Regions from separate parts of the Providencia sp. 2.29 genome, predicted to be linked through region 1. Evidence: predicted binding sites of a transcription regulator. Region 1 holds the regulator's gene; each other region holds the start of a gene.
The links. The regulator CRP, encoded in region 1, controls carbon source genes, mostly activating them, when cyclic AMP is high. The targets are predictions, from matches to a motif close to ATGTGANNNNNNTCACAT.
Positions count from the first base shown of each region.

Region 1 (7,677 bases):
GACAAAGCGTCGCGAATTATTTGTTGCTCATTTGAATAAGCTGAATGAGAAATATAATATTTTTGCTGAAATTAGAGGTATGGGGCTATTAATTGGTGCAGAGCTTAAAGGGGAATTAAAAGATCGTTCGAAAGATATTTTACAAGCTTGTGCCAATGAAGGATTAATGATGCTTAATGCTGGCGCTAATGTATTACGTTTTACGCCATCGTTAATTATTTCGGAAGAAGAAATTAATAGTGGTATGTTGAAATTAGAAAAAGCGATTGAACGTATTCTGAAATAAATACATTTTTAACACTCAAAGAGGTTAATACCTCTTTGAGTCTTTTTGACCCTATAAATAATTTGGGGTATTTGCCTTTCATTAAAGGTGACCGTTTAGGCGGTCACCAAATACAATAATAAAACGGCTCATTGCCTGTTTCCCGTTTTGAATTGGCATACTCTACTTTTTAGAGGCCGATTCAATCGCTAAATAAATGGCTTTACGCACAGGATCATTAGAGCCTGATTGAGGGGGATTTTTTCATGCTCAAGGTGTTTAGTTAATTCCACATTTAATGTTGTTTCAACGGTCAGTTTAGTTAGCCGTCGAGTGAACTGATTGAGCCGCTTCTCGTTTAAATTCCGCCCTGAAGTTACGTCGAATTTGCTTTGTTATACATGTCACCTGTTAAGTTATGCAGTGTATAATAACAGCTCTATTTAGGTGGCCAAATTAACTATGCCACTACACATACATCTATTCCGAAGGTGAAAGCGGAATTAATTAATAAATAAAGAAAAAAGCGAAATATTTAAAGATACTAACCAAGGAAATAGACCGGATTATTTTTTAGGTGATAAAAATCGTCCAACGTTAATTAACGATAGAATGAAACTAAAGTAGAAAAAATCCTAGCAAATATGTATCGAATGGAAATATGGCTTCTGCTCATGCTGAAGTTGGTACTATTCGTAAGCATATGAAGATTATTACCGTTAGTCGAGATATGAATATGAGGGTGACAAAAGAGCCTGTATGTGGATATTGCCGCAATGGCAGATAAAGAAGGATTGAAATTATCAGTCAGCCGGATAATCAACGACTCGGCTTGGTGTGTGAGGGTAAAGTGACTGCCTGCCGTAAACCCGAGCTCATTCTGCCACTGACCACTAATAATCAGCTATGGGCGGGGGCGCAAGTACCCCATGGTATACTGTCTTGATTTTACCGCGTGTTCTTTAGCTGTTTGTGTTTTTACAGTACAATCACCTCGACTATAGACTTAAAAATCCTTAACTGTTCAATCAGTTACCAGTAGTTAATTTTATCTACTGAGATTTGATTTCACTTATTCAATAAATAACTTCATTGGCATGATTCAGCCAGCCCACACACTGGATGTCGGCAACAAGCGTTATATTTTTCGGGCTAAAAATCTAATTATCGCTGTCTCAATTAAGGAGCTGTGGACAAGTAATATTGGCACGTAGTTGAAAATGCCTTCCTGTAAATTTAGAAATACCGAGCCGTCGCAACTCGGTATCACAAATTAACAAGCAATTATGAAAACATGATTGCCTTAGCATGTTCAGTCATGTGGCTCCCTATATGATTTATTAAAAAATAAACAGCAAAGGTCAACATGCCTTAGCACTTTTTGTATTGATATTTTTTGTATGATTAATGCTAATTTCTTTCTTTGGCATTTTATCGATATTTGTTTTGCGCGGATCGGCAGTCGAAGGGGATAATGCCATTCCACTCAGGTCTCTTTTTACCTGCCCATTGATAATCACTCGCCCCTTGCCCTGAGAATGAGATGAAATAATGTCAGTAGCCTGATGAATGGAACGTTTTTTTCTAGGTTGATCTAATTCCTGAGTGATAGTCGGTATCTTGAGGGGAATTCGGCTTCCTTTTTGATGTGCGATTGGTTTTGGGGGCGTGAAATTTTTAATTATTGCCTCTTTCTCGGATTGAGTTTGTGCTTTTTTATCCATATACCATACTAAATCCAGCTCTGAGTAGTCAGTGCCAATAAGGCTTGCATTGAGTTCTAATTTTTTCAGGTGGATCATTGAATTCACCTTTAGTGATTCAGCAGAATAACTATTAGCATCTAAATTAGCAGCAACCCTCTCACATTTAGATCTCAACTGCTCAAGTTTTTGTCGAAGATCCGTTGTGGGTCTAGGTATATTTAGCGAATGAGCTGACTGGTTACCACTCATATTACAATCATGCTCTTTAATCGTATTTGTTGAATGCTTCGATTTTAATGAATAGTTCAATGGTAACGATAATGAGGGCAGAGAAGGGAGTTGACTCTCCTTTAGGATATTGGCGATATTCATTGCCGCATCGATTTTAGCTTGTCGCTCTTTAAATGCGTTGTCATCGAATTTTACTGGTGTAGGTAAGGTGATTGATATTGGCTTAATGCTATTTGTTTCGTTAAGAAACTTATATTTTGCCTCTAAATTATTTCTTTTTATCCGGCATGATTCAGAGATTGTCTCAGGGGTCATATTGCCACGCTTTAGCATCTCTGCATGAGCCGTGATTGTTTGGTTGATATATTTTAGGGATGGACGATGTTCACTTATTTTCATTTTAATAAAACCTTCAAATAATAGTATATTAATTATTCTAGATTTTATTTTTTAGTAGATATGAATAATATAAAATAACGATATTAATGCTATTTTCTGGTTTTTCGGTGATGTTGAAGCAAAAATGGCTCTATATCAAAGATATAAAGCCATTATGCAATCGCGGTCTTACCAAAGTGGTGAGACTAATATCGGTTAACGAGTACCGTACACGACAATCGTTTTACCGTGTGCGGAGATCAGATTTTGGTCTTCTAGCATTTTCAAAATGCGACCAACGGTTTCGCGTGAACAACCAACGATTTGGCCAATTTCTTGGCGAGTGATCTTAATTTGCATTCCATCTGGATGCGTCATCGCATCGGGCTGTTTCGCTAAATTAAGCAGAGTTTGTGCAATACGGCCTGTCACATCAAGGAAAGCAAGGTTACCGACTTTTTCTGAGGTGGTTTGCAGGCGACTTGCCATTTGCGCAGAAAGGCGCATAAGAATATCAGGATTGACCTGAATAAGTTGACGGAATTTTTTGTAAGAAATTTCAGCGACTTCGCAGGCACTTTTTGCTCTAACCCAAGCTGAACGTTCTTGTCCTTCTTCAAATAACCCTAGTTCACCAATGAAATCTCCCTGATTTAAATAGGAGAGGATCATTTCTTTGCCTTCTTCATCTTTGATTAAAACAGCCACTGAGCCTTTAACGATATAGTAAAGGGTTTCTGCTTTTTCACCCTGATGAATCAGAGTGCTCTTGGATGGATATTTATGAATATGGCAGTGTGACAAAAACCATTCAAGAGTAGGGTCTGTTTGTGGCTTGCCGAGAACCATTAGCGTTATCCTCTGTATGTTAATACAGCCATTCAGTTAATTGTAACGAGAACGGCTGGTTTTTAAAGTCACTAGCTTAGCATATTAATTCGCATTATAGAGCAAGTTAATACCAACACTATAATATTATCAATTGAAACCTTGAGTTTTGATCTTAACCCTATCAGGTGGAACTTTGTTTGTAACATATTCAACCGAGAAAGTCTTGCTTTTATCGGTTCAGCATCTTAAAGCAGCTATTTGATTGAAAGTATTTATGCAACAATGTTATCTTTTAGAAAATATTTTCCTAGGGGAATTAAATATGGAAGCAAGAGTTAAATGGGTTGAAGGTCTCTCATTTTTAGGAGAATCAGCATCAGGCCATCAAGTTATGATGGATGGCAATTCAGGTGATAAAGCTCCAAGTCCAATGGAAATGGTGTTAATGGCGGTTGGGGGGTGTAGTTCAGTGGATGTTGTGTCTATTCTACAAAAAGGCCGCCATGACGTAAAAGGTTGTGAAGTTAAATTAACCTCACAACGCCGCGATGAAGCTCCACGTTATTTTACCCATATCAACTTACATTTTATTGTAACTGGAACGGATTTAACGGAAAAAGCGGTTGAACGTGCAGTTCAACTTTCGGCTGAAAAATATTGCTCAGTCTCTTTAATGTTAGAAAAAGCGGTTAAAGTTACCCACAGTTTTGAAATCCAGAATCAATAATTTATTTATTAATTATATAATTTTTTTAATTCATGATGCTTATTTATTAAATAATAATAAGCATCATCGGCGCTTAATCGTGTTTCTGCTTTATTAATTTTTCAACGAGAGGTGTCATAATTAATTCCATGGCTAAGCCTAATTTACCGCCAGGAACAACAATGGTATTCATTGCTGATATAAATGAGCCGTTTAACATGGACAGTAAATATGGGAAGTCAATTTGTTCCAGCCCCCTAAAACGGATCACAATAAAACTTTCATCTTGTGAAGGGATCGCTTTCGCAGAAAATGGGTTTGATGTGTCGACAGTGGGGACGCGTTGGAAATTAATATGCGTACGTGAAAATTGCGGCGTAATATAGTTGATGTAATCCCCCATTGAACGAACGACGGAGTCCATGACGGCTTCACGTGAATGGCCGCGTTCGGTCGTATCGCGGATCAACTTTTGAATCCATTCAAGGTTAACAATTGGTACAACGCCCACCAATAAATCAACATGTTGTGCAACATCATTTTCTGGCGTCACCACCCCGCCATGCAAGCCTTCATAAAAAAGAATATCACTGTTCGCAGGCAGGGACTCCCATGGCGTAAATGTACCGGGTTGAAGCCCATACGGTACCGCTTCATCATAGGTATGCAGGTACTTACGCGATTTACCATTACCATGTAAGCCATACTCTAACAGTGTCTGCTCTAATAAGGCGAAGTCATTGGCTTCTGGACCAAAGTAGCTGATATGGCGGCCTTGCTCTCTCGCCTTGCGAATAGCCATGTCCATTTCAGGCCGAGTATAACGATGGAAACTATCACCTTCTAAGGTTGCGGCTTGAATATTTAATTGGTGGAATATTTTACGAAATGCCAGACTTGTTGAGGTGGTTCCAGCACCGCTAGAACCGGTAATTGCAATAATGGGGTGCTTTTTTGACATCGTGGACTCCCTGTGTTGCGTTACGTCCACGCTGTTTAAGCCATGAGCGAAACGGGGTTACGGGCGAAACTGATTTTTAGGCATAAAATTAACAGATTCGTGCAATTCTGACCAGACTAGCACAATTTCCCCAGAAACTAACAGCCGTTTCACATCATCCACTTTCTGCTGTAACGTCTTTTCATGCTCGCCGTAATCCGTTCCTTCACGGAGCACATAAGCTTCAATTAGGTTTTCCAAAGTTTCAGGTGCTAAATCTTTCCAAGGAATAATCATGATTGTTTATCCAAATACGGTGTTAGCCACTGTGGAATACGTTTCTCTAGCCACATTTCTGGCTTTCTTAAACTACCACTAACAAAACCAACATGCCCACCATGCTCTGTCATTTGGTATTCAATATTAGCAGGTAAACGTGAGATATCTGGCACGACTTCAGGTGCCATAAAAGGGTCATCTTTTGCGTGAATAATTAATGTTGGTTTTGTAATACGAGGCAGCCTTGGTAATGCACTGCATTTCTGGTAATAGTCGGTCGCATTCTCAAAACCATGAATTCTTGCGGTGATCACATCATCAAATTCACGAATACGTTTTAGCTGCTTTAATTGTAGCAAATTAAGCGGTAATGAACCCGGGTAGCGAACGAGTTTACGTGTTGCGTTACGCTTTAATCCATTAAGTAAATAGCGTTGGTAAAATTGAGAAAACCCTTTTTCCATACGGATTGAGCAAGGCTCTAGCATTAAAGGTGCGGAAACAACAACACCTGCATCAATATCGGCGTCATCACCATTTTCTGCTAAATAGCAGGCTAACATATTGCCACCAAGAGAATAACCAACAGCCGCTGTCGGAACATCCCCCCAAGTCTGCTTTAACCAATGCAAAAAGTAACGTGCATCACTGGTTTCGCCAGAGTGATAGATCCGTTTTTGGCGGTTAGGCTCGCCGCTGCAACCGCGAAAATGCATAATCACACCCAGCCATCCCTGCTTTTGGGCACTTTCAAGCATCCCATGCGCATAGGGGCTTTTAAAGTTACCTTCTAAGCCATGAAAGATGACTAAACGAGGTTTTTTGCTTGCCTGTTCGGGAGCTTCACTCCATGCAAGATCAATAAAGTCGCCATCAGGTAGCTCTAGCCGTTGCCAAATTGGTTTGATTTTCGGCGTTCTACGAAAAATTCTTGGCAATAATGTTTGAAGATGTGGATTTTTAGCCCAATTAATAGGGCGAAAGTTTTCTGACATAGCCTTAATTTAATTTAGTAATTCCCTTGTAGGGCACATAACATACTGTTATTTTTTTATGATGCAAGTATGCTCAATTTTTGAGGATTGATTATAAATGAGTCTAGGGCTGGTTTTTTCTCTTTTTACATTTCTATTCATTGCAGCAATAACACCTGGCCCTAATAACATGCTATTAACATCAAGCACGGCAAATTATGGGTTTCGTCGCAGTATTCCCTTATTATTAGGGATTATGTTAGGCATGCAATCAATACTTTACCTCTCCGCTTTCGGTGTTGCAGCGCTTTTATTGCTTTATCCTGCTTTGCATGTGGCGATGAAAATCGCGGGTAGTACGTACCTATTGTGGTTAGCATGGAAAACCGCTACGGCTCGTTATTCGCCACTAAAAACAGAAACGACAGCAACAAAAAATATCAAATGGTATCAAGGTGGTTTGTTACAATTTTTAAATCCTAAAGCATGGATGATGGGGTTAGGTGCTGTGGGGAGCTATAGTCTACCCGGAGAACTGTTTGTGCAATCCATTATCATCATGAGTATTGCGGTGGTTACCGTTAATTTTGTGGCAGGGCTAATCTGGATGGCGGGCGGAGCATTGATCGGCCATTTTCTAAAAAGTCGCAGAGCGTGGTTTATTTTTAACTTAGTGATGGGGCTATTAACCGCGGCGTGTGTGCCATTAATTTGGCTCGAATAAAAAAGGGGGGATAGATAACCCCCCCATTGCATTGATTGGCTTTATGTTAAATCGATATTTTTGCTGCCAAATAAGTAAGTGAAAATAAATCCACACACATAAGCAACAGCAATACCACCAACATACACAGCCATTCCTGCAAATACGCCTTGGGCTGATGTCATTAGCGGAATGGCGACAAGACCCGATGGCCCGAATACGGTATTAAGCCCGACAGGTAACCCCATCCAAGCGATTAGCCCAATGAAGAAACCACCCGCAGCACCCCCCAAGCAAGCCGTTACAAAAGGTTTTACTCGAGGCAAGGTGACACCATAAATCAGCGGTTCGCCGATACCGAGGAAACCCGGAATGATAGCGCCACGAATTTGATTACGTAAGATAGAGCCTTTCTTCGCTTTCGCATAGAGCGCTAATGCTGCACCGACTTGTCCTGCCCCCGCCATTGCTAAAATAGGGAATAGGGAGTTGAAGCCTTGTGCATCCACTAGGGCAAAGTAGACGGGAACAAACCCTTGGTGTACACCAAACATCACCGCAATCAAGAATAAACCCGCTAATATTGCCGTTCCGAAAGGATTACCGTTTAAGTGCATAAACAGCCATGACATGCCATTAAATAACCAGCTTCCTAGTGGCATAA
Region 1 is NZ_CP065420.1:371,504-379,180, forward strand. Features, by position in the region: gene argD (bifunctional acetylornithine/succinyldiaminopimelate transaminase) at 1-286, shown strand, start outside; partial or broken gene I3B46_RS01585 (IS256 family transposase) at 368-508, opposite strand; gene I3B46_RS22615 (cytidine deaminase-like fold-containing protein) at 927-1,052, shown strand; partial or broken gene I3B46_RS01590 (IS5/IS1182 family transposase) at 1,467-1,601, shown strand; gene I3B46_RS01595 (hypothetical protein) at 1,627-2,601, opposite strand; gene crp (cAMP-activated global transcriptional regulator CRP) at 2,797-3,429, opposite strand; gene I3B46_RS01605 (OsmC family protein) at 3,734-4,138, shown strand; gene I3B46_RS01610 (phosphoribulokinase) at 4,212-5,078, opposite strand; gene I3B46_RS01615 (YheU family protein) at 5,136-5,354, opposite strand; gene I3B46_RS01620 (hydrolase) at 5,351-6,331, opposite strand; gene I3B46_RS01625 (LysE family translocator) at 6,429-7,034, shown strand; gene murP (PTS N-acetylmuramic acid transporter subunit IIBC) at 7,076-7,677, opposite strand, start outside.

Region 2 (7,677 bases), 310 kb from region 1:
AGTTAGCGACTAAAGCGGCGCAATAACCTGCTTTTTAATCCGGTATCAAAGCGCCAGATATGATCAAATATCTTCATGATGCCGGGTTTCCCATAATTTGAAACAGATACCGCATGGAAGCGGTATTTCCCTACCTGCTGAAGGGATCTTATCTTTTTGATTAATTCGTCAGGCAAACGTTGAGAAACAAAATCGGAAATCACCACCGCGTCAGCATCTGACCATGTCGGGGTTTCGAGTTTTTTGACCGTTTCTTGCAAACAGTTAGCTAAATCTGTTCCTCCACGAAATGTTTGGTGTAAAAAACGAATACACTGCTCTAAACCATCCACGGAGAGTAAATCATAATGGACGAGTTCAGTAGAAAATAACATGATGTGACATGAACGGTTATCTGCCAGTGCAATTTTTAATAATGCGAGGCAAAATGCTTTTGCACATCGCTCATTTATTCCCCCCATAGAGCCTGAAGTGTCAATACAGACAATAAAAGGCCCTCTAGGTTGCTCTTCATGATGATGGTGAGTTACGGGGCGCAATACTCGTCTTTCTTGCCAACTTTCTCCTTGGAGACGATAAGTGATTAACTGCTTTTCAAGCAGTTTTCGATAGAACTCAAACTCAATTTCTTCAAGCCCTAACATCGCTAATTCGGTAGGTAATAGTCGTAATACGTCATCACTTTGGCTTAATCCATCAACTTGCTCTGGTATTGTTTCAGGGACTTTCTCGAAGATAGTCATTGGCTCTAGCAGCACGCTATCTTCAGGCAGGGTGCGAGCAGATTGGCTGCGGCCTAATAATTGAGCTATCTTTTCCAATTCAGGTTGTTGACGTAAAAAATCACTATATTGATTCAATAACTTATCATTATAGGCTGATGCTGTATTTAGCCCTTTACTTAAATCCCATAACCGGCCAGCAGCCCGCTCATTTTCGCCTAAAATCTCTTCGAGATTACCGCTTAACGCGAGCCGTTGTTGTAGTTCAGCGAGTAACTGCTCTTTTTCTTGCTCTAATAACTCCTTATGTAAAGTTGTCACCTGCAATATCAAACTGATCCGCCAGCGTTGGATAAATAAACTTTGCCTAGCGCTTTTATTCTCTATTTTACCTGAACTTAATTTGCAGGCTTCGGCATAAAAAGGAGAGTCTATGGCTTTTAGTGTTTCAATAATCTCGGGTAATTGATTAAAAAATAACTCAGTCGCTTGACCAAGAGACTGTTGATAAAGTTGAAACTCCTCAGCGAGTTGAGCAGGCACTAAGGCATCTTGCAGCTTTTGTTTAAGATCTTTTTTCCATTCCGATAAATCTTTTAACAGGGCTTTTTTAAGTCGAGGGTGTTTTTCAAAGAAAACGGCGAGTTGAGGTGTGGCAAGAAGAGAGATAATAATCTCTTCTATAAGCTGGCTTTCATTAACGGAAAGCAATAAGTCTAGCGTGGCTAAACTCAGCATAGTTAATCCGCCATTTTTCCTGTTATTTGATTACGTAACTGAGTGAGCTTTTCAGTTAACTTCATAAAGCTTCCTTCGATTCCTGCCAGCCAGCTTGATTCAATAAATAAATTGGGCTGTTGTTGTTCAAATTGATAACGCGCCGATTGAATATCTTGTTGGATCTTATCAAGCTTTTCTAACCATTGTGTGTTATCCGTTTTATCGACGGTGGTGGTGGATTCTTGTAAATAAAGAGTGGAAGCTTGGTGACTCACATCTAATAGCTGAATCTGATTTAAGTTATTAATTTCAGCAGCAATTTCTTGTGCAAAACCAATACCATTGAGGTGAGCTGATAGAGTAGTACCTTTCGTTAGAAAATGAGTCAGTAACTTTTTATCCGTGGTAATAAACGTTACTTTTATATCATGTAACTGTAGTGGCTTATGCAAAAATAGCGTTAAACGCCCCTCTTTGATATTTTCTGGAAGAGTGTACGTTGGCTTACGAGCAAACATTGGCGTATTTTTATTGACCTTAAAAGCATTTTGATTGTTTTGATCTTGGGTTGATGAGGTCCACTCTTGGTAGAGCATTTCTATTTCACGAGAGAGTTTTCTCTGTTGCCAGCCATCTTCTTCTAATATGGACTTGAGTAATTGAGGTAAGGCATTCATCGATTGCATGTCATGCCATAAACAATCTTTTAATAGGATGATATCAAGGGGTGAAATGGTATTTCGCCCATTAAAAAACGCACTGGCTTGTAATAAATAGACCGCTTTTTTCCAGCGTCTATCCGAGACATAAAGGTGTTTATCGGTGGCATCCAGTTGCTGGCGGAGTTGATAAATAAGTTCAAAACAGTGATCGGGCAGCGTAATTTTAGGGATTTGCTGTTGCCACTCTTTATATTCATCATCACTGATTTTTAAGTGTTCAGGAACCAGTGACTCATCTTGGGGGGATTTACCTGTCAGCAACGCTCGGAAGTTTTGTTTTTCTTGTACTTTATCGAGCCAAATACGGATAAGCATTCGGTCAAATAGCGCTTCCAAGCTATTGTCTGCATCAGGAAGCTCGTTAGATGCGGTGACTAATAAACGCATAGGAATAGCACTTTCACCATCCCCATTACGGAATTTCCGTTCATTGATAGCGGTGAGTAGGGTATTTAAGATAGCGGGGCCAGCTTTCCAAATTTCATCAAGAAAAACCACCTCAGCATCAGGTAAATAGCCTTTTGTTAGTCGTTGATAGCGCCCTTCATCTTTTAAAGCTTGGATGGATAATGGCCCAAAAATTTCCTCTGGTGTGGAAAAACGGGTCATTAAATATTCGAACGCATTCGCGTGGCGAAACGCATACTTCATGCGGCGTGCAATTAAGCTTTTAGCGATACCTGGAGGCCCTAAAAGAAAGACACTTTCACCACTTAATGTGGCCAATAAACATAAACGAATTGCTTGCTGGCGTTCATACAAACCACTTTCAAGGTAATTGCTAAGTTGGGCGATTCTTTCCGCTAACTGCATATTCGTTCCTTTTATTATTTATGTCATTTATTGCTAGGTTATCCATCGAGGTGCCAATTTTGCAACGAATTTTGTCATTTTTCTTTGATTTAGACTCACTATCAACAAAAACGATTCAGCTATAACTAATTCAATACTTTCATCTTTTCTTCTCTTTTTGGCGTTAACGAAACGTTTCGATGGTGATCACAAATCTTAGCCAACAACATTGTGTTGTTCATTTTCTTATCTATGATTAGATTTAGCGAAACGTTTCGCTCATAAGGAAACGGCGGGAACAATGAAAAAAGGTATTTTGCTTAATTCCAATATTACATCCGTGATAGCAAAGTTAGGTCATACCGACCATATCACAATTGCTGATGCTGGGTTACCTATACCACAGCAGGTTGAACGTATTGATTTAGCTATTACACAAGGTTTGCCCGATTTGATGTCGGTATTGAGTGTCATTACTCAAGAGATGCAGATTGAAAAGGCAATTTTGGCTGGCGAGATCACGACCGTTAATCCTGAAATGGAACATGCGATATTGGCACATTTGCAGGCATTAGAGCTTGCCCAAGGAAAACCAATAACAGTGGAATATTGTAGTCATGAAAGCTTTAAAAAAATGACTCATGACAGCAAAGCGGTGATTAGAACAGGGGAGTGTTCACCTTTTGCTAATGTGATCCTTTGTTCTGGTGTGACGTTTTGAGGTGTGTATGCAGCCTTTATTAGAGCTTATTGGCATTGAAAAGTCTTTTCCCGGAGTAAAAGCACTAAACGGTGCTGCACTTAAAGTTTACCCAGGAAAAGTGATGGCGCTAGTCGGTGAAAATGGTGCGGGTAAATCCACCATGATGAAAGTGCTTACAGGTATCTATAGTAAAGATGCTGGCGCTATCCGTTATTTAGGGAAAGAAGTGGTCTTTCATGGCCCTAAAAATTCACAAGAAGCAGGGATTGGTATTATTCATCAAGAGCTTAATTTGATCCCTGAACTGACAATTGCTGAAAATATTTTCCTTGGTCGCGAATTTGTTAATAAATTCGGCAAAATCGACTGGAAAACCATGTTCAGTGAATCCGATAAGCTACTAAAACGCCTGAACTTGGATTATGACAGCCATCAATTGATCGCTGAGCTTTCTATTGGCGAACAGCAAATGGTTGAGATAGCGAAAGTGTTAAGTTTTGAATCGCAAGTCATCATCATGGACGAACCAACGGATGCCCTCACAGATACGGAAACAGCATCACTCTTTCGAGTTATTGAAGAGCTTAAAGCGCAAGGGCGTGGAATTGTTTATATCTCTCATCGCTTAAAAGAGATTTTTGAAATCTGTGATGATGTAACCGTGTTTCGTGATGGACAATTTATCGGTGAAAAACCTGTCAAAGAATTAGAAGAAGAAACACTGATTGAAATGATGGTGGGCCGTAAATTAGAAGACCAATACCCACGTATTCATGTTCCGGTGGGAGAGGTTCGCTTACAGGTTGAAAATGTATCAGGCCCTGGTGTCGATAATGCCTGCTTTTCATTGAGAAGCGGTGAAATTCTAGGCGTTTCTGGTTTGATGGGAGCAGGGCGTACTGAATTAATGAAGATCATTTACGGCGCTGCGACAAAAAAATCAGGTGAAGTACGCCTTGATGGCAAAAGTATTTCATTAAAAACGCCACAAGATGGTTTAAATAACGGCATTGTCTATATCTCGGAAGATCGTAAACGTGACGGTTTAGTACTAGGCATGTCCGTCAAAGAGAACATGTCGTTGACAGCACTTCGTTACTTTAGTCGTGCTGGCGGCAATCTTAAACATAAAGAAGAACAACAGACGGTCGGTGACTTTATTCGCTTATTTAATATCAAAACCCCTTCCATGGATCAGATTATTGGCAACCTATCGGGAGGAAATCAGCAAAAAGTCGCGATTGCGCGTGGTTTGATGACAAGGCCTAAAGTCCTGATTTTAGATGAACCAACTCGAGGTGTGGATGTTGGGGCTAAAAAAGAGATCTATCAATTAATTAACCAATTTAAAAAAGAAGGGCTGAGCATCATCTTAGTTTCTTCTGAAATGCCAGAAGTGATTGGGATGAGTGACCGCATTCTCGTTATGCATGAAGGGCATATTAGCGGTGAGTTTTCAGCTAAACAGGCCACTCAAGAAGTCTTAATGGCTGCCGCTGTTGGCAAAAGCTACGGCTCAGTTCAGGAGTTATCAGAATGACATCGAATACCACAACCTCAAAACGTTGGTTCAGTAAAGCATGGCTAATGGAGCAAAAATCACTGATTGCATTATTAGTGTTAATTGCCATTGTTTCATCCCTTAGCCCGAATTTTTTCACCCTTAATAACCTGTTTAATATCCTGCAACAGACATCGGTTAACGCCATCATGGCTGTGGGGATGACGTTGGTGATCTTAACCTCCGGTATTGACCTATCTGTTGGTTCATTACTGGCTTTAACAGGGGCTGTTGCGGCATCGATGGTGGGGGCTGATGTGAATGCCTTCGTCGCTGTTGCGGGAGCATTAGCCCTTGGGGCTGCTATTGGTGCTTGTACGGGGGTGATTGTCGCCAAAGGTAAAGTTCAAGCCTTTATTGCGACATTAGTCATGATGTTGTTATTGCGGGGGGTGACACGTGTGTATACAGATGGTAGCCCGATCAATACAGGTTTCAGTGATAATGCAGATCTTTTCGGCTGGTTTGGTATTGGTCGTCCCTTCGGGATCCCGACCCCTGTTTGGTTGATGATCATTGTGTTTGCCGCGGCATGGTATCTATTACACCATACCCGTTTGGGTCGATATATCTATGCATTGGGTGGAAATGAAGCCGCGACGCGCTTATCCGGCATTAATGTCGACAGAATTAAAATTATTGTCTATGCCCTGTGTGGATTATTAGCGGCATTGGCGAGTGTTATTGAAGTTGCTCGACTGTCGTCAGCACAACCAATGGCTGGTAATGGTTATGAGCTTGACGCAATTGCCGCTGTTGTTCTTGGCGGTACAAGTCTGGCTGGTGGTAAAGGACGCATTGTTGGAACTTTGATTGGTGCTCTTATCTTAGGTTTTCTCAATAATGGCTTAAACTTACTAGGTATATCATCAAACTATCAAATGATTGTAAAAGCGGTTGTCATCTTACTTGCCGTACTCGTTGATAATAAAAAGTAACTTATACCCTACAGGAATACGATTATGAAAATGAAAAAACTCGCAACCTTGCTATCAGCCGTCGCTTTAAGTGCTACTGTGAGTGTTAATGCGATGGCGAAAGAGAGTATCGCTCTGGTTATTTCCACACTGAACAACCCGTTCTTTGTGACAATGAAAGATAGTGCTCAAAAAGAAGCCGATAAATTAGGTTACGAACTAATAGTACTCGACTCTCAAGATAACCCTGCTAAAGAGCTAGCTAACGTTCAAGATTTAACTGTTCGTGGCACTAAACTCATGTTGATTAACCCGACCGATTCAGATGCGGTTGGGAATGCCATTATCATGGCCAATAAAGCAAAAATTCCTGTTATCACCCTAGACCGCGCAGCTAACAAAGGTGATGTAGTCAGTCATGTCGCTTCTGATAACCGAATGGGCGGTAAGATGGCGGCAGATTTTATCGCTGAAAAAACAGGTAACGACGCCAAAGTGATCCAACTCGAAGGGATCACAGGAACTTCCGCAGCTCGTGAACGCGGTGAAGGTTTTAATACCGGTGCAAAAGAGCATAAATTTAATGTATTAGCCAGCCAGCCTGCTGATTTCGATAGAACAAAAGGCTTAAACGTGATGCAAAACCTACTGACAGCGCATCCTACTGTGCAAGCGGTATTTGCTCAAAATGATGAAATGGCATTAGGGGCGCTAAGAGCGTTACAAACCGCAGGACGTGATGATGTATTAGTTGTCGGGTTCGATGGAACCAATGATGGTATTAAAGCGGTTGAAGGGGGCAAACTAGGCGCAACAATTGCACAGCGCCCTGATCAAATTGGCATTGTAGGTGTACAAATCGCCGATAAAGTTTTGAAAGGTGAAAAGGTCGAGCCAACAGTACCTGTAGAACTAGAACTGGTTGTTAAAAAGTAATAAAGATTAACCGCCGTTATCCTTAACGGCGGTTTGCTCTATTTGCGAATAAAATAAAAAAGGCAAAAGGAAATAAATGTTATGGGCGCAGCTAAACTTGTGGTTTTAGGTAGTATCAATGCTGATCATATTCTAAACATCGGGCAATTTCCGCAACCGGGAGAAACGGTTAGAGGGAATCACTATCAGGTTGCTTTTGGTGGTAAAGGTGCGAATCAGGCGGTTGCTGCTGGACGAAGTGGTGCTGACATAACATTTATTGCTTGCGTCGGTAACGATAGCATTGGGCAAAGCATCAAAACGCAGCTCAAAAATGATCATATTGATGTTGAATGTATTGATGTCGTTGATAATGAAACAACGGGTGTTGCACTGATTTTTGTAAACCAACAAGGTGAAAACGTAATTGGTATCCATGCTGGAGCCAATGCGCATTTAACTAAAGAAAGAGTGAACCACTATCAGCAAAAAATCATTGATGCAGATGCCGTACTGATGCAATTAGAATCCCCTATTGAAGCGGTTCAGTTAGCAGCGGAAATTGCACAAAAAAACAGTACAAAAGTAATCTTAAACCCTGCACCTGCCCAAGCTCTTCCTGACT
Region 2 is NZ_CP065420.1:61,780-69,456, forward strand. Features, by position in the region: gene asnA (aspartate--ammonia ligase) at 1-2, shown strand, start outside; gene viaA (ATPase RavA stimulator ViaA) at 3-1,460, opposite strand; gene ravA (ATPase RavA) at 1,463-2,977, opposite strand; gene rbsD (D-ribose pyranase) at 3,258-3,677, shown strand; gene rbsA (ribose ABC transporter ATP-binding protein RbsA) at 3,685-5,199, shown strand; gene rbsC (ribose ABC transporter permease) at 5,196-6,158, shown strand; gene rbsB (ribose ABC transporter substrate-binding protein RbsB) at 6,183-7,073, shown strand; gene rbsK (ribokinase) at 7,155-7,677, shown strand, end outside.
Region 2: rbsD (D-ribose pyranase) is a predicted target of CRP. The motif match lies at 3,152-3,169, and genes of this name have one in related genera.

Region 3 (7,677 bases), 1.3 Mb from region 1:
CTTCAATATCAACCAGCCAAAGTTCACTAATCGGTAGTTCATGATAACGTTTAATAAAACCATCTATTAATTCAGGAGTGTAACTGCTTCCACCACCAATAGTGACGACTTTTAATTTATGCACCATATTAACACCTACCTATTTTATTAATAAACATTGGCTATCATTTTCACTGGATATCTTTAATAAAAACTTGACTGTAGGCTTTTTCTATATTCACTTGGTGTTAATGATGTCGCCTCTTTAAATTTTTTCACAAATAAACTAGGGCTACTGTAACCTGATTCAAATGCAATATCAGTGATTGAATAATTTGTAATTTCTAGCTGTTTTTTAGCAAAATTAATTCTAATTTCATTAATGATTTGCATTGGCGTTTTTCCGCAATAGCGCTTTGTGGCACGAGTTAAATACTCTTGTGACTTCCCTGTTATTGTCACCATATTTTCTAACGCATTTTCATTAAACATTGCAATTTCATGCATTTCTTCAATCGTGTTTTTTAGCCATTGTGGCGTATCATCATAGACTTTGCTTTCTCTATAATGACGTAGTCTATTGACCACATTAAAGGTTACTACCTCAATAAACTCATTAAATTCACTATCAAGAAAGTTTAATGACGCAATCACTGATTCTATATAAGCCATAAATTCATTTTTTAATGGGTAGGCTTGAGAGGCAACAAAAAATGATGGTAATAAGGGTGAAAAATATTTTTCGAAGAATGACTTTCTTATACCAACATTTAAAATTCTTGTTGCTCCAAAGTCATAGAAACTTTCATGATGAGAGCCAATTGGCAGAAAAACAAAATTCCCTCGTTCAAGCAATACTTTTCTGCCATTAATTTTTTGATAATAACGCCCTGTTAGGACAATCGTATATTCATAATAATCATGCTGATGCAGCCCTGTTGCACTTTCTGTTTTATTATAAATAACAACATGGAAATCCTTGTCATTAAATATATCATTCTCATAGACCATTTTAATCTCTATATTTGAGTTATTAACATTTAGTGTCGGCTGCATCATCATCCCCTTTATTTAATTTATTTTTTTATGGACTTCGATTAACTCCGTGATCAATTCACGAGCAAGTATCGTATTCATTAAGTGATCTTGAGCATGAACAAGTATTAAACTCACTTTAATTTTGCCTTCCCCCATATCCGTCTCTATCATTTTTGTCTGCACTTTATGGGCTTCAGTTAAGGCTTCTTTTGAATCTTCCATTAGCTCCATCGCCTCAACAAACTTGCCTTCCTTGGCATAAGTTAACGCTTTATAAGCGAGGCTTCTTGCCCTACCAGAATTAATGATTAACCCCATCACTACTTCTTCCAGACTGTCAGCAGAGAGTGTTCCATTACTATCTATGTCAATCATAACTTCCCCATTTATTATTCATTTTTAATATATTTAAAACTTCAATGCATTTTTGATCTCTTCTTCACTTTCCGTATTATTTGCAATAGTTTGCGCCTTATTAGAAATAATAACGAAAGGTAAATAAACAAGAACGGAAATACCAAGGTTAAACAGTGCTAAAAATAAAGCAGAAATATTACCATTTGTGTTAAAGAATGCGCCTAATCCTGTTGGCATAGTCCATGGACCTATATTCGTAATCGGCGGAATAATACCTATATAATAGGCAATCACCGTGATTGCGGCTAACAGAGGTTGAATAATGATAAATGGAATAAAAAGGATTGGGTTCATGATCACAGGGATCCCAAATATAATTGGTTCATTAATTTGAAATATCCCCGCTGGTAACCCTAATTTAGCGACCTGCCGATAATCTGCTCGCCGTGAGGCTATAAATATGGCAATAATTAATCCAAGCGTAGCGCCTGTTCCACCAAGGAAAACATAGGAGTCTAATAAAGGTTTTGCCCACAGATGAAATGTCTGCCCCGCTTCAATCGCATCATTAACCGAACCATATTGATTATATAACGCGACATTTTCTAGCGCCCAAGGCGTCATAATCCCTGAGTCTAGTGCTGTAAGAGCCAAAGCACCATGAATACCAAAGAACCATAATAGTGAGGTGAAAATCGTATACGCCCAACCGACAACCCCTCCCAGAGAAGCTAATGGGGTTGAGATCGTATCCATAATAAATTGATGGAAGTGAGTCGCTTGCCCTGCTAGCACCCATGCAATAATCCCTACCACTAATAGTATCAAGAAACCTGGCACTAATGCAGAAAAGGAGCGGCTAACTGCTGGCGGTACTGTATCCGGTAATGTAATTACCCAGTTACGGCGGACAATAAAGGTAAAAGCTTCAGCAATAACTAAGCCAATGATAATACCTGAAATAATATTTGCGCCACCTAGCCAATTCGCACCGATAGCATAGGCACCATTCACATCAAATGGTGTAACAGCCACAAAGGCTGCTATCGCAATAATTCCTGCCGCTATAGAGTCCACTTTGCGTTCTTCAGCGAGAGCCATAGCAATAAAAAAAGGCGTCATTAAAGACATAATCCCTAATGTACCGTTATATAACATTACCGCCGATGCCTTTAAACTTATTAATGAACTCTATTGTTTCTGGTGATAGACGAACACCTAATGAATAGAAAAACGACCCTTCATTAAAACTCAGAAAAACGTTATTAATCAAAACAAACATTGCCCCAATTAACACTAATGGCATTAATCTAATAAAACCATTTTTTATTGCATTGATATGAGGTTGATTACCCAATTTTAATGCGATCGGAAGCAATACTTTTTCAAGAGAAGAGAGCATATGATCCATAGAATATCCTTAGATACTTTAATCACATATCTTGTTTGTATGCATAAGACGACCATAGCAAATAGATAAATAACTGAAGTTGTAACAAACTATAATTGATTAACGTGATTTATTTTTTATTGATGCGACCGCTGCTTTTAAAACACCTAAGCCATCAACTTTTCCATATAAAACCGAATCAATAACTTCAACATTTTTAGTTGGCAGTAAACGCTGGATTTCGGAATGCTTCCAAGCAATTTGAGGACCAAGTAAAACGAGATCTGCATCATTCCCTTTTTGGAGGACAAGCGTTTCAGAAAAAGCTTCTATAATAACGGGAACCTCATACTTTTCAGCTTGTTGCCTCATTTTAGAGACAAGTAGTGAGGTTGACATCCCAGCGGAACAAAACAAGTAAATAAGCTTCTTTTCCACAGTAATCCTCTCAATCATATCGTTCACTTAAAATACCTACCTCTCGCATCAGATATTTTTACGTTTTTTTGTTATCTAAATTCAGCTTGCGTCATTCGCGAGTTGCTTTTAGTTGAAGACATTATACGTAATATCCCTTGTAATGAATATTTCAGGGTTATAGTGAATTGTTTCTGATTGACTAATCGTTATGACGTTCTTCACATTTCATATAAATATATTATTGATAAAAAATATCAATTAATCATATTTTTATTATTATAAATTAAGTAATAATTTAAATTTTCTATTTTTATCCACTTATCAAAAAAAATATCGGCTCAAATTGAGCCGATATTTATTATTTTAATAATAGATTAAATCTATTTATTTACATGCGCTCGATTTATCAAACATAATATCACCTGTTTGCACTAACGCAGGATCAAATTTACCGTCTTCCATTGATGGCCTTACCGTATAGTAACCTTCAATTTCAGCATAAACAGGCGTTCCTCCTGTCACACCTGTTGCACTATAACCTTTCTCAAGCTCTATCCCTGTTGCAGTATAAGTACGGCCTGTTTTACATTCGGTAAATGTTGCTGCATCAGCAAAGTAGCGGTATTCACCTGTTTTTTTGCTTGGTGCGACTTGGGTTAGCGTATAATTCAGTTGTGATTGAATTTTGTTGCCTTCCTGATCAAGCAAGACCATTGATTTATCATCTGCCGATGGTGCAAAGTACGCGCGCTCACCATTTGCATTCGTCATGCGTAATTTATCGCCATCTTTTGCCCATGTGCCCGTTTCATAAAATGTTTGGTCACCATCGCGAGACCCTAAATATACTAATTGCTCTACGTATGTACCATCTTGGTTAACCAGTAGAGTGGCCTCAATTCCAGAACAATCCGCACACGGTAAAATGCCTGTATATGCTCTATCAATATAAGTTACGCTAGGTTGTTTAACGGCTGTTTGGCAACCCACTAATGTCATCACACCGGTCGCCATTAATGCTAAGAATAGTGACTTTTTCATTACCTTTATCTCCTAACAGTTCAATTCTTATATTTTTAGTCTATATCTAATCATAACATTTTATGCAGAGAAAAATGGCGAGATTATTATATTTCGGACTTTACTGATATTAGTTCATTTTTTACCACATACGTTAATCATGAATTTACGTTTTCATCTATTGCTGATTATTGTTATTAAAATTACTGTGCTATTATCCTATGAAGCACATGATGCTTGGTAAAAAATAGTCAAGGCGGCAATAACCGCCACTAACATAGTGGTGAGGGAATATGTCTACAGATACTGAATATCAACCTATCAATTGTGATGATTACGAATATCTTGAAATCGCGTGCCAACGCCAATTGAAACTGGAAATTAAACTTCATGGCGGCGAAATCATTGAGGGGAAGGCCAGCGACTTGCTCTTGCGTAAAAAAGTTGAGTACCTAATCTTAGAGACTCAAGATGGAACAAAAGAGCTTCGTTTGGATCATATCAACACCTTCAGTCATCCTGAGATCGGCACTATCGTTGTCGATTGCTCTCACTAAAGCTCATACTCCATTGAGCCCCTCTACGCCCCTTATGAATGGTCACTGTCATAAGGGGCTCTCTATTTTATTTACACCTCTATTTGATATTCATCGAACTTATCCCAATGGAAGGCAACCCCAATTTCCTCATCTGCAACGAGGCCTTCAGGAGTGATAAAGCACCCAATGGCGGTAATTAATTGTTCATCATAATAAACTAGTGGGGTTCTTTCTCGCATCCAAGGAGAGATACCAAGCTCTTGCCAGATTTTTTTGCTACTTCTTGAATGCGTCCTACCCACAATGTTCAATGTGCCTTGTAAGCCAAAACGAACGGTCACTTTTTCTGTTGGCAGAGGCGGGCGAATTTGCCCTTCATCGGCAATAATCTCAAGTCGCCCTAATCCTTCAGGCAAAATAAAAGGTTGGGGATAATCCCAGCAAAATTGTTGCCCTAATAACGGGTTGATACGACGTACAATCCATAATGCGCCTTGGTATCGACGAATATCGACATGGCCTAACTGACAAATCGGCTCAGCATCCTGACGGGCTAGCGCCACTTCTTGCCAAATGCGTTGTAGTTGATGGTAAGGTGGCATTGGCAAGCGGTGTAGACCAACCCAACGCCTAAGTAGCGCGTTACGTTTCGCTGGGCTGCAATCATGCAAGTTATCAATAAATAGACCACCGCGATAATCCATCATTTCATCCAGCGCATCTTGTAATAGCTCATCAAGCAGCGATTCCTGTTCAGCACATAAGGATGCACTACGCGAAACTGCGGCGGCAAAATGAGGCCAACGCTCAGTTAAAGTCGGCATAATATGTAACCGAAGGAAATTGCGATCATAACGATCGTCTTGATTACTGTCATCTTCGACCCACGTTAACGGGCATTCACGTGCATAATTTTCCAGATCGCCGCGAGATATTGCTAATAACGGACGTAGTAACCACGTTTCCCCTTTTTCTGCATAAAATGGTGACAATTCGGGCATTGACGAAAGCCCAGCAGGTCCACTGCCACGCTTTAATGCCAACATAAAGGTTTCTGCTTGGTCATCAAGGTGCTGAGCGGTGGCTATGATTTCCCCCTCTGCCAACTCGTTTCGGTAAGCCTGATAACGCGCCTCACGAGCAGCCGCTTCAATACCACGATTTGAAGGATCAACTGTAACATGCGTGCAGACAAAGGGAATATGCCACTGTTCACACAAGTGTTGGCAGTGAGCTTCCCAATCGTCGGCCCTAACGTTAAGCCCATGATGAATGTGAATAGCCCGGATCTCTAACGAGGGAAGCTGATATTTTTTGATTTGGTAAAGTGCATGCAGCAATACGGTTGAATCTACGCCCCCGCTAAATCCCACCAGTATTTTTCGAAAATGACCTATTTTGTTGAGCACCTGCTCTATAATTGCTTGCGGCTGTAGCGCCATGAATCTGCCCTTCTTTACGCTAATATGATTGCTTTCTCTTCTGACCAACACATAACACACCAGAAACGATAACTAGCAATACACCGATGATATAAGCGATTTCAAACGGATCACTTAAAATGACCACCAACCAAAGTACGGATAATACTGGGGATAAAAATACGATGGAGGCAATTTTTGCAGAATGTCCCGTATTCATCGCCTTAAACCATAAAATGTAAGAAACACCGTTAATGAGCACCCCGTTGATTACCGTCGGCCAAAATGCAGCTTTGGAAGGTAATTGTAGTTCACTAAATGACAGTAGTAACACCAATGAAGTTAACGTTGAAAAGATAAATAACCAAACTGTACTAATATAAGGGTCAATCGAATATTGCCGTGAGAACACCGACATCAGTGCGAAACAAAATGCACCACTAAATACGAATAACAGAGCCACCGGATCCTCAACCTGTAGTTGAGTAATATGCCCTTTGGTAAAAGTGATAATCACTGCAATAAACCCGATAATCACGCCCACAATCTGCCTGCCAGCTAGCTTATCTTTTAATAAAAAGACCGACAGCAAGATAATGATTAAAGGCCAACTATACTGGATCACTAATACTGCAATACCATTTTCAATGGCGTAACCGTAATAAAGAAGCAAATAAAATAAGCAATCTAAAAAGCCAAGCACAAAGACTTTAAGGAGGATATCACGAGGAAGAATAAACAATTTGGTTGGCTTATAACCCGCGATCAGTGCAACCAGTATTACTGACATCGCTGAAATAAGATTAGACCAAAATAAAAATTGAAAGCTATCTAAACCATTTTGCCCAAAACGAGAAACAATTGGGATAAAACTCCATATTAATACACACATCAAGGCGTAAATTAAGTAGTTATATTGCCTCATTCTTATCTCTTATTTATGTCAGTTTTTAATCGGAAAAGTGACATCAACTTTGGAACGACCGTCGCTGCCTATATTCATTATTTTAGCAAAAACAATAAAGTGCTTATGTGGTTAACTACCCTATCAAAGTTACCAATTAATCACCACCTTGACTAGATTTCACGACTCAAAGAGCGTGATGCACGAATAAAAAACGGGAGCTGGCTATCCCAAACTCCCGTTTTTACTTTGCTAATAGGTCTTAATTAGCAATAGCCATATTCCATTAAACGCTGGTAGCGACGATTTTTTAATGCTTCTTCATCTAGCTCAAGCAATTCGTCTAAATCTTCGACGATACGTGCTTTTAAAGACGCCGCAACTTCATCGTAACTGCGGTGTGCGCCACCTAACGGCTCAGTGACCACATTATCAATAAGTTTCAACTCTTTAAGACGAGATGCGGTGATCCCCATTGCTTCTGCCGCTAATGGCGCTTTATCAGCGCTTTTCCACAGAATAGATGCACAACCTTCTGGAGAGATAACGGAATAGGTGCTGTATTGCAGCATATTCACTTTATCACCTACGCCGATAGCCAGCGCGCCA
Region 3 is NZ_CP065420.1:3,586,514-3,594,190, forward strand. Features, by position in the region: gene I3B46_RS16935 (6-phospho-beta-glucosidase) at 1-127, opposite strand, end outside; gene chbR (transcriptional regulator ChbR) at 184-1,035, opposite strand; gene chbA (PTS N,N'-diacetylchitobiose transporter subunit IIA) at 1,051-1,392, opposite strand; partial or broken gene chbC (PTS N,N'-diacetylchitobiose transporter subunit IIC) at 1,426-2,785, opposite strand; gene I3B46_RS16955 (PTS sugar transporter subunit IIB) at 2,885-3,202, opposite strand; gene nlpE (envelope stress response activation lipoprotein NlpE) at 3,569-4,225, opposite strand; gene rof (Rho-binding antiterminator) at 4,498-4,761, shown strand; gene tilS (tRNA lysidine(34) synthetase TilS) at 4,833-6,185, opposite strand; gene I3B46_RS16975 (DMT family transporter) at 6,205-7,089, opposite strand; gene accA (acetyl-CoA carboxylase carboxyl transferase subunit alpha) at 7,335-7,677, opposite strand, start outside.
Region 3: I3B46_RS16955 (PTS sugar transporter subunit IIB) is a predicted target of CRP. The motif match lies at 3,391-3,408, and genes of this name have one in related genera.

Region 4 (7,677 bases), 1.9 Mb from region 1:
TATTCGTAGTGGTGCTGCATTTGATCGCGTCACTGCGCTCGCTTCAAGGAACCAATAAAGATGAAAGCAACCGTACTGCAAAAAATTGTTGATGATAAGCTAATCTATCTGGAAGAGCGTAAACAACAACAACCTTTAGACAGCTTTATTGATAAAGTGCTCCCATCGAGCCGTCGTTTTTATGAAGCACTGTCCGCAAAACGCCCTGTATTTATACTGGAATGCAAAAAAGCATCACCATCAAAAGGGCTAATTAGGGAAGATTTTGATCCTGCCGTCATAGCGAACATTTATGCACCCTATGCGTCAGCTATTTCCGTCTTAACCGATGAAAAGTATTTTCAAGGGAATATGGCGTATTTGACCACTGTCAGTCGTACGGTTAAGCAACCCGTTTTGTGTAAAGACTTCATTGTTGACCCATACCAAATCTACCTTGCGAGATATTATCAAGGCGATGCTATTTTACTGATGCTCTCTGTCGTGAGTGATGAGCAGTACATTGCACTTGCAGAAGTCGCACACCAACTGAATATGGGTGTACTGACTGAGGTGAGTAACGAAGAAGAGTTAGAGCGCGCCATAAAACTAAAAGCGCGTGTTGTTGGCATTAATAATCGTGACCTCCGCGATTTATCAATCGACCTCAATCGTACCCGCGAATTGGCACCGCGTCTGCCAGAAGGCACCATTATTATTAGTGAATCCGGCATTCACCGCCACCAGCACATTCAATCTTTGAGCCAGTTTGCCAACGGTTTTCTGATTGGTAGTGCTTTAATGGAGCAAGCCGATCTTAACAAAGGATTGCAAAAATTATTAATTGGGGAACATAAAGTTTGTGGCCTAACCCGAAGCCAAGATGCGCAAGCCGCCCTTGCTGCGGGAGCAACTTACGGCGGCTTAATTTTTGCTGAAAACTCCCCGCGAAAAGTGACCCTGTCACAAGCAAGGCAGATAATACATGCCGCTCCACTACAATATGTTGGTGTTTTCCGTGACCAATCTGCTGATTTTGTTGCCCATATGGTCGAACAGCTGGCTTTATCAGCAGTGCAGCTCCATGGTTATGAAGATGCCGATTATGTGAAAAATCTACGTAGCCATTTACCTGAGCATTGTGAAATCTGGAAAGCCGTCAATATGTCACAACCTGATTTCAGCCAGTTTGATGGGCAACCGATTGATTTGCTGCTACTTGATAATGGTCGTGGCGGCAGTGGTCAAACTTTCGATTGGAGCAAGATCCCAAATAGCAGCCAATTTCGCGTGATGGTTGCAGGAGGCTTAAATGCCGACAATTGCCGTCAGGCTGCGACACTATTATGCAATGGATTGGATTTTAACTCAGGCGTTGAAACTGAACCGGGCATCAAAAGCGAGAAAAAACTGAATCAAGTTTTCAGTTCATTAGCACTCTAATCATCAAGAAAAGTAGCGCAATAGTGACTAAGAACTGAAATTGAATATGAATAGCATGACATCAAGAGACGAATAATAATATGAGTAAATTAGACCCCTACTTTGGTGAATTCGGTGGACAATATGTTCCTGAGATTTTAATTCCAGCCCTTAACCAACTGGAAGATGCCTTTATTGAGGCTCAAAACGATCCGACATTTATTAAAGAATTTCATGATCTCCTTAAAAATTATGCCGGTCGCCCTACTGCATTAACACTCTGTAGGAATTTAACCGAAGGCACTAAAACGAAACTATATCTAAAACGTGAAGATCTACTTCATGGTGGCGCACATAAAACTAACCAAGTATTAGGCCAAGCATTATTAGCTAAGCGAATGGGTAAAACAGAAATTATTGCTGAAACGGGTGCAGGTCAACATGGCGTCGCAACCGCTCTAGCGTGTGCTTTGCTTAATATGAAGTGCCGTATTTATATGGGGGCAAAAGATGTTGAGCGCCAATCACCTAATGTTTTCCGTATGAAGCTAATGGGTGCGGAAGTGATCCCTGTACACAGTGGCTCAGCCACCTTAAAAGATGCTTGTAATGAAGCGCTTAGAGATTGGTCTGGCAGTTATGATAAGGCGCATTACTTGCTAGGAACAGCGGCAGGCCCACATCCATATCCAACCATTGTCCGTGATTTTCAGCGTATGATTGGCGATGAAGCAAAACAACAGGTACTCGAAAAAGAAGGAAGGCTGCCTGACGCCGTGATCGCTTGTATTGGTGGCGGCTCAAATGCAATTGGCCTCTTTGCATCATTTATTCCTGAAGAAAATGTGCGCCTTATCGGTGTGGAACCTGCGGGTTTGGGTATCGAAACAGGCCAACACGGTGCACCACTCAAGCATGGTCGCGTCGGCATCTACTTTGGTATGAAGTCACCGATGATGCAAACGGATGAAGGGCAAATTGAAGAGTCCTACTCTATTTCCGCTGGGCTTGATTTCCCATCTGTTGGACCACAGCATGCACATTTAAACAGTATTGGGCGAGCGGATTATGTTTCCATTACCGATGATGAAGCCTTAGCGGCCTTTAAATTGCTATCACGTAAGGAAGGTATCATCCCTGCATTAGAATCATCACATGCATTAGCGTATGCACTAAAACTCGCGGAAAAAGAGCCAAATAAAGAACAATTACTGATTGTGAACCTTTCTGGCCGTGGCGATAAAGATATTTTTACCGTACATGATATTTTAAAAAGTAAGGGAGAAATCTAATGGAACGTTATACTCAACTTTTTGAACGTTTAAACCGCGTTAACCAAGGTGCTTTCGTTCCGTTCGTAACATTAGGCGATCCTGACGCTGAGCTATCCTTAAAAATTGTAGATGCCCTAATTGCTGGTGGCGCTGATGCATTAGAAATTGGTATTCCTTTCTCCGATCCTCTCGCTGATGGTCCTACTATCCAAAATGCGAATTTAAGGGCGTTTAAAAGTGATATTACCCCAACATTGTGCTTTGAACTTTTGGCTCGGATAAGGCAGAAACACCCTGATATGCCCATTGGCTTACTTGTCTATGCCAATTTGGTCTTTAGTAATGGCATCGATAACTTTTATTCACGTTGTCAACAAGCTGGTGTCGATTCAGTATTGGTCGCAGATGTTCCTATGCGTGAGTCAAAGCCCTTTCGCGAGTCTGCCTTAGCACATGGTATTGCGCCTATTTTTATTTGCCCGCCAAATGCTGATGAGCCATTACTCAAGCAAATTGGTGAATATAGCCAGGGCTATACTTACTTATTATCAAGAGCAGGAGTGACAGGAACAGAAAAACGTGCTGAGACACCATTGACTAACTTAATTAGTCGGTTAAATGAGTATCAGGCAGCACCACCACTACAAGGATTTGGTATTTCTGAACCATCTCAAGTTAGCGAGGCAATCGCTAATGGCGCAGCTGGTGCCATTTCAGGCTCTGCCGTAGTTAAAATTATCGAAAATAATCTTCATCGCCCTGATATTATGCTGGCAGAACTTACCCAGTTCGTGGCAAAAATGAAGGCAGCAACACAAAAATAACGATCCCCCCACCCTCGATAAACGCCATATCCTGTATGGCGTTTTTTATTTACGATTTTAATTTGCCATTACGGACGTCTATAAGTTGAATTTTTTCCACTTTCTACTGATACTAAAATTATCAGCGAGAAACTAATTGTAATCATTGTTTATTATGCTGATAAGATCTTGTTGGATGACTTAACCATCACGTATTTTGGCGTTTGACACCTTAGGAGATAAAGGATGAAACTATTCAAATCTGTTAGTGCATTACTTGTCGCTTTCTTTATGGCTTTCACGCTAGCTGCTTGTGCACCAACCGATAAATCTGAAGGCACTGGTGGCTACATTGATGATACTGTCATTACGACTAAAGTAAAATCTGCCCTACTGGCTGAGAAAAACCTAAAATCAACTCAGATTAGTGTTGAAACCTTTAAAGGACGCGTGCAATTAAGTGGCTTTGTCGATTCTAAAGCAGATGCAAATAAAGCCATAGAGGTCACTAAAAAAGTAAAAGGCGTCCAATCTGTCATTGACTCAATGAAAATCCGCTAATACATCATCAATCAACCATTATAAATATCAGCTCAAATTGGGCTGATATTTATATCAGAAATATGTCTTACATATTTCCTAAAAATAATAATTACGTTACTTTAATACATTAACAATTGTTGGTATTTTGTTATTTTATCGTTATAAAAAATAGAGGTTATTATTTTCTATGAAATCGTATAATAGATAAATTACATTTTTAGTTAAAAAAATATTCCTAATTTGTATCCAAAAAAAATCCGAGAATAAATATTCTCGGATTTACTACTACATTCCATTTCAAGTTAGGCATCTGCCTATTATGCATCCTGCAAATTCGATTAGAAGCGGTAACCTACGCCAAACATAAATACGAATGGGTCAAGGCGAGTATCAACTTTTTGTTGAGCGCCGTTAAATTTAAATTTAACATCCGTATCAATATCCATCCACCAAAGAGAGGCGTTTAACATCCAATTTTCAGTCAGCATGTAGTCCATACCGGCTTGCGCTGCAAAGCCCCAAGAGCTAGACAGGTCAAGGTCACTCAAGCCCAGCTGTTTTGCCCCTGAATTAAATTTCTCATCAAAGAAGAAAGTATAGTTAATACCTGCACCTAAGTAAGGGCGTAATTTATCTTCTTTACTACCAAAATAATATTGTGCCATCAAAGTAGGTGGTAAATGATGAACTGTCGCAATATTGCCTAATTCACCTAAACTAACTTTATGCTCGAATGGCGTTGCAGCTAATAATTCCACACCGATATTATCGGTAACCATGTAGCTGAATGTCAGCCCTAATTGAGTATTATTATTTGCATTAAAATGACCTAGGCCACCTAATACATCATCAGAGCCTGCATTCGGACGGACAGTTGCAGTACCTGCACGGAAAATAAAATCGCCAGCTTCATGAGCAAATGAAGCAGCTGGTGCAAGCGTTGCGGCAGCTAAGACAAGCGCAGTGAGTTTTTTCATTATTAATCCCATTCCTGTGTTTATTATTTTGGTTTAAATATACCGTTTAATTTTATTTAATGTTCAAATCAAGATCACATCTTTTAATAAAGATAACCTAATCTGACTAAGTTGAATTTATTATTCCATTTATAATTTTTTTGATTTTGATGTAAATCAATTTTTGTTATATATACTTTAAAATAAGAATTGATTACCTCACTTTTAAATTTAATACACCACTTAAAGTTGCATTTAAAATATCCCTTAATAAAGATAGTAAAAATAAATGAAATCGCCTTTGCTAATCAGCCTTCACGCTGACTGCTCCTTTTTTGCTCACCCCCAGTCTTTTCTGATCTTTCTCTACCTATGCGATAGATACTCAGTTACAATCAGCTAAAATTTTATCCCGTTTGTAGATAGGAGCAGTTACATGTCCATTTCGGCCAACTCACTCATCAATGATAGTGTGAATTTTTTCAAAAATCAGTTAGGTGGCCTATTCACAATAGCGCTGTTAGCAGCTGTTGTGAGCGTTATTATTTACGCTATATTGATACCCGATCCACAACTCTTTGTGACTTATCTTGAATCTCTTAAAAAACTCACTGAAGTAGGGAGTCAGGGCGCCCAATACTGGTTGGAAAATATGACAGATCAAGAAAAAAATGCGATCATCCATGTTTTCTTTGGTACACTCCTCCCCACTATCTTAGGTAGCACCATATTAATTTGTGGGGTTTTATCCTATATCAACCGTCTTTCACGTGGTGAAGATATTACTGCTATGCAAGCCCTATCCTCATCATTGCCAAAAATCCCTTCTATTTTTTTACTCGTCCTCATTTGCTCTTTGCTTGTGCAGATAGGGATTAACTTGTTTATCGTTCCTGGGGTTCTTCTTGCAATTGGCTTTTCCTTAGCCCCTGCCGTGCTAATCAGCGAAAATGTGAGTCCATTTAGCGCAATAGGTAAAAGCTGGAAAATAGCCTATGCAAATTGGCGTATCATCTTACCTATGATTATGATTTGGCTAGCATCACAAATGCTGATCGCTTTACTTTTTAATATGTTTGAACTGAATTATATCGTATCTAACGGGATTTCATTTTTTGTCAATAACCTGATTGCAGCCTTTGTCCTGCTTTATTTTTTCCGCCTATATATGCTGGTGAATCTCAAATAGTGTTGTTCACTGGCACCATAAAAAAACTGCACCTAGTTATTATTAGGTGCAGTTTTTCATTTTAAATCGAAACTAGAGCGTAACTTGTTCTTCCATCTCTTTTATCTGTTTTTGTTGCTTACTTTGGATCAAACGGATAGCAAAATAGATATCAGGTACGACTAACAGATCATCATCTGAGCGACTAATTTTATTTTTCTCTAGCCAACTGTTGATTGATGTTCTTCTCCCCGCGAGTACTAACGTCACTCCTTTTGCCTTTAATCCAGTCACGATATCGTTCAAGGCCGAAAAAACACTCACATCATTATGAGTGAAACTAACAGCAGCATCGACAATCACCCATGCAGGACGTTTAGGCTGGTTATCCAAATGCTTATTTAAACGCTCTTTAAAATAGTTAACGTTAAAATAGGTCAATGGAGAGTTAAACCGGTAGATAAGCACGTCTTCAACAGGTTGAACGCCATTATCTTTAGAAATCGAATGCAACATTCCTTGGTCATCGACCCCTAACAATTGGTCTGTTGGGCGAAAAATAACTCTGATAAATTGTAATAACCCCAGTAAAACTGCCAATCCCACGCCGTTAATCAACCCTGCCACCAGCACTGCACCTAACGTAAAAATGCTCAGTGTAAAGGCTTGCTTATTACGTTTACGCATCGATAAAATATTACGAAAACTAAGTAGTGACCATGTCGATACAACCAGTACCATTCCCAACGCTGGCATTGGGATGTACTCTAATAGATCAACCGAAAATAAAAGTACGATTAAAATAGCTAACGCCGCAACAATAGAGACGAGTTGGGTTTTACCCCCCATCATATCATTAACGGCAGTACGGCTGCTGGCGGCACTTACAGCAAATCCTTGTGACAACGCTGAGGCGAGATTTGCCATTCCCAATGCTCGTAACTCTTGATCGGCATCGACAGAATAGCCATTTTTACTTGCAAAACTTCTTGCCGTCATCATAAAACTAACAAAGCTAATAACGGCTAAGTTAAGTGACGGAGTGATCAGGTCACGCATTAAACCAGGATCAAACTGCGGCATTGGAATAAAAGGTAACCCCTCACCTAAATCCCCTACAATACTGATACCATATTTTTCAATATTAAACACATAACTGACCAAGGTTGCCAAAACCATTGCAATTAATAGTGATGGCCACAGATTACGTACTTTTTTGATCACAATGATAACCGCGAGCGTCGCAACTGACATCAGTAACGTAGGAATATGACTATCTAATAGCGCGGTAGGAAACGCCACCAAACGTTCAATAAAACCGCTCGGTAACTGAGTAATACCAAATACTTTCCCTATCTGGCTGACAATAATAGTTAATGCGACTCCATTTAATAACCCTTGCAAAATAGGTCGTGATAAAAAATCAGCAAAAGTCCCTAACCTAAATCGTGCGGCAATTAAACACCAAATCCCTGTCATCAAACTCATGACAATTATCAATTGCCATCGCGTCGCATCATCCCCCATAGCTA
Region 4 is NZ_CP065420.1:2,282,102-2,289,778, reverse strand. Features, by position in the region: partial or broken gene trpD (bifunctional anthranilate synthase glutamate amidotransferase component TrpG/anthranilate phosphoribosyltransferase TrpD) at 1-58, shown strand, start outside; gene trpCF (bifunctional indole-3-glycerol-phosphate synthase TrpC/phosphoribosylanthranilate isomerase TrpF) at 61-1,422, shown strand; gene trpB (tryptophan synthase subunit beta) at 1,503-2,693, shown strand; gene trpA (tryptophan synthase subunit alpha) at 2,693-3,499, shown strand; gene I3B46_RS10480 (BON domain-containing protein) at 3,725-4,039, shown strand; gene ompW (outer membrane protein OmpW) at 4,360-4,998, opposite strand; gene I3B46_RS10470 (YciC family protein) at 5,414-6,166, shown strand; gene I3B46_RS10465 (SulP family inorganic anion transporter) at 6,239-7,677, opposite strand, start outside.
Region 4: ompW (outer membrane protein OmpW) is a predicted target of CRP. The motif match lies at 5,143-5,160, and genes of this name have one in related genera.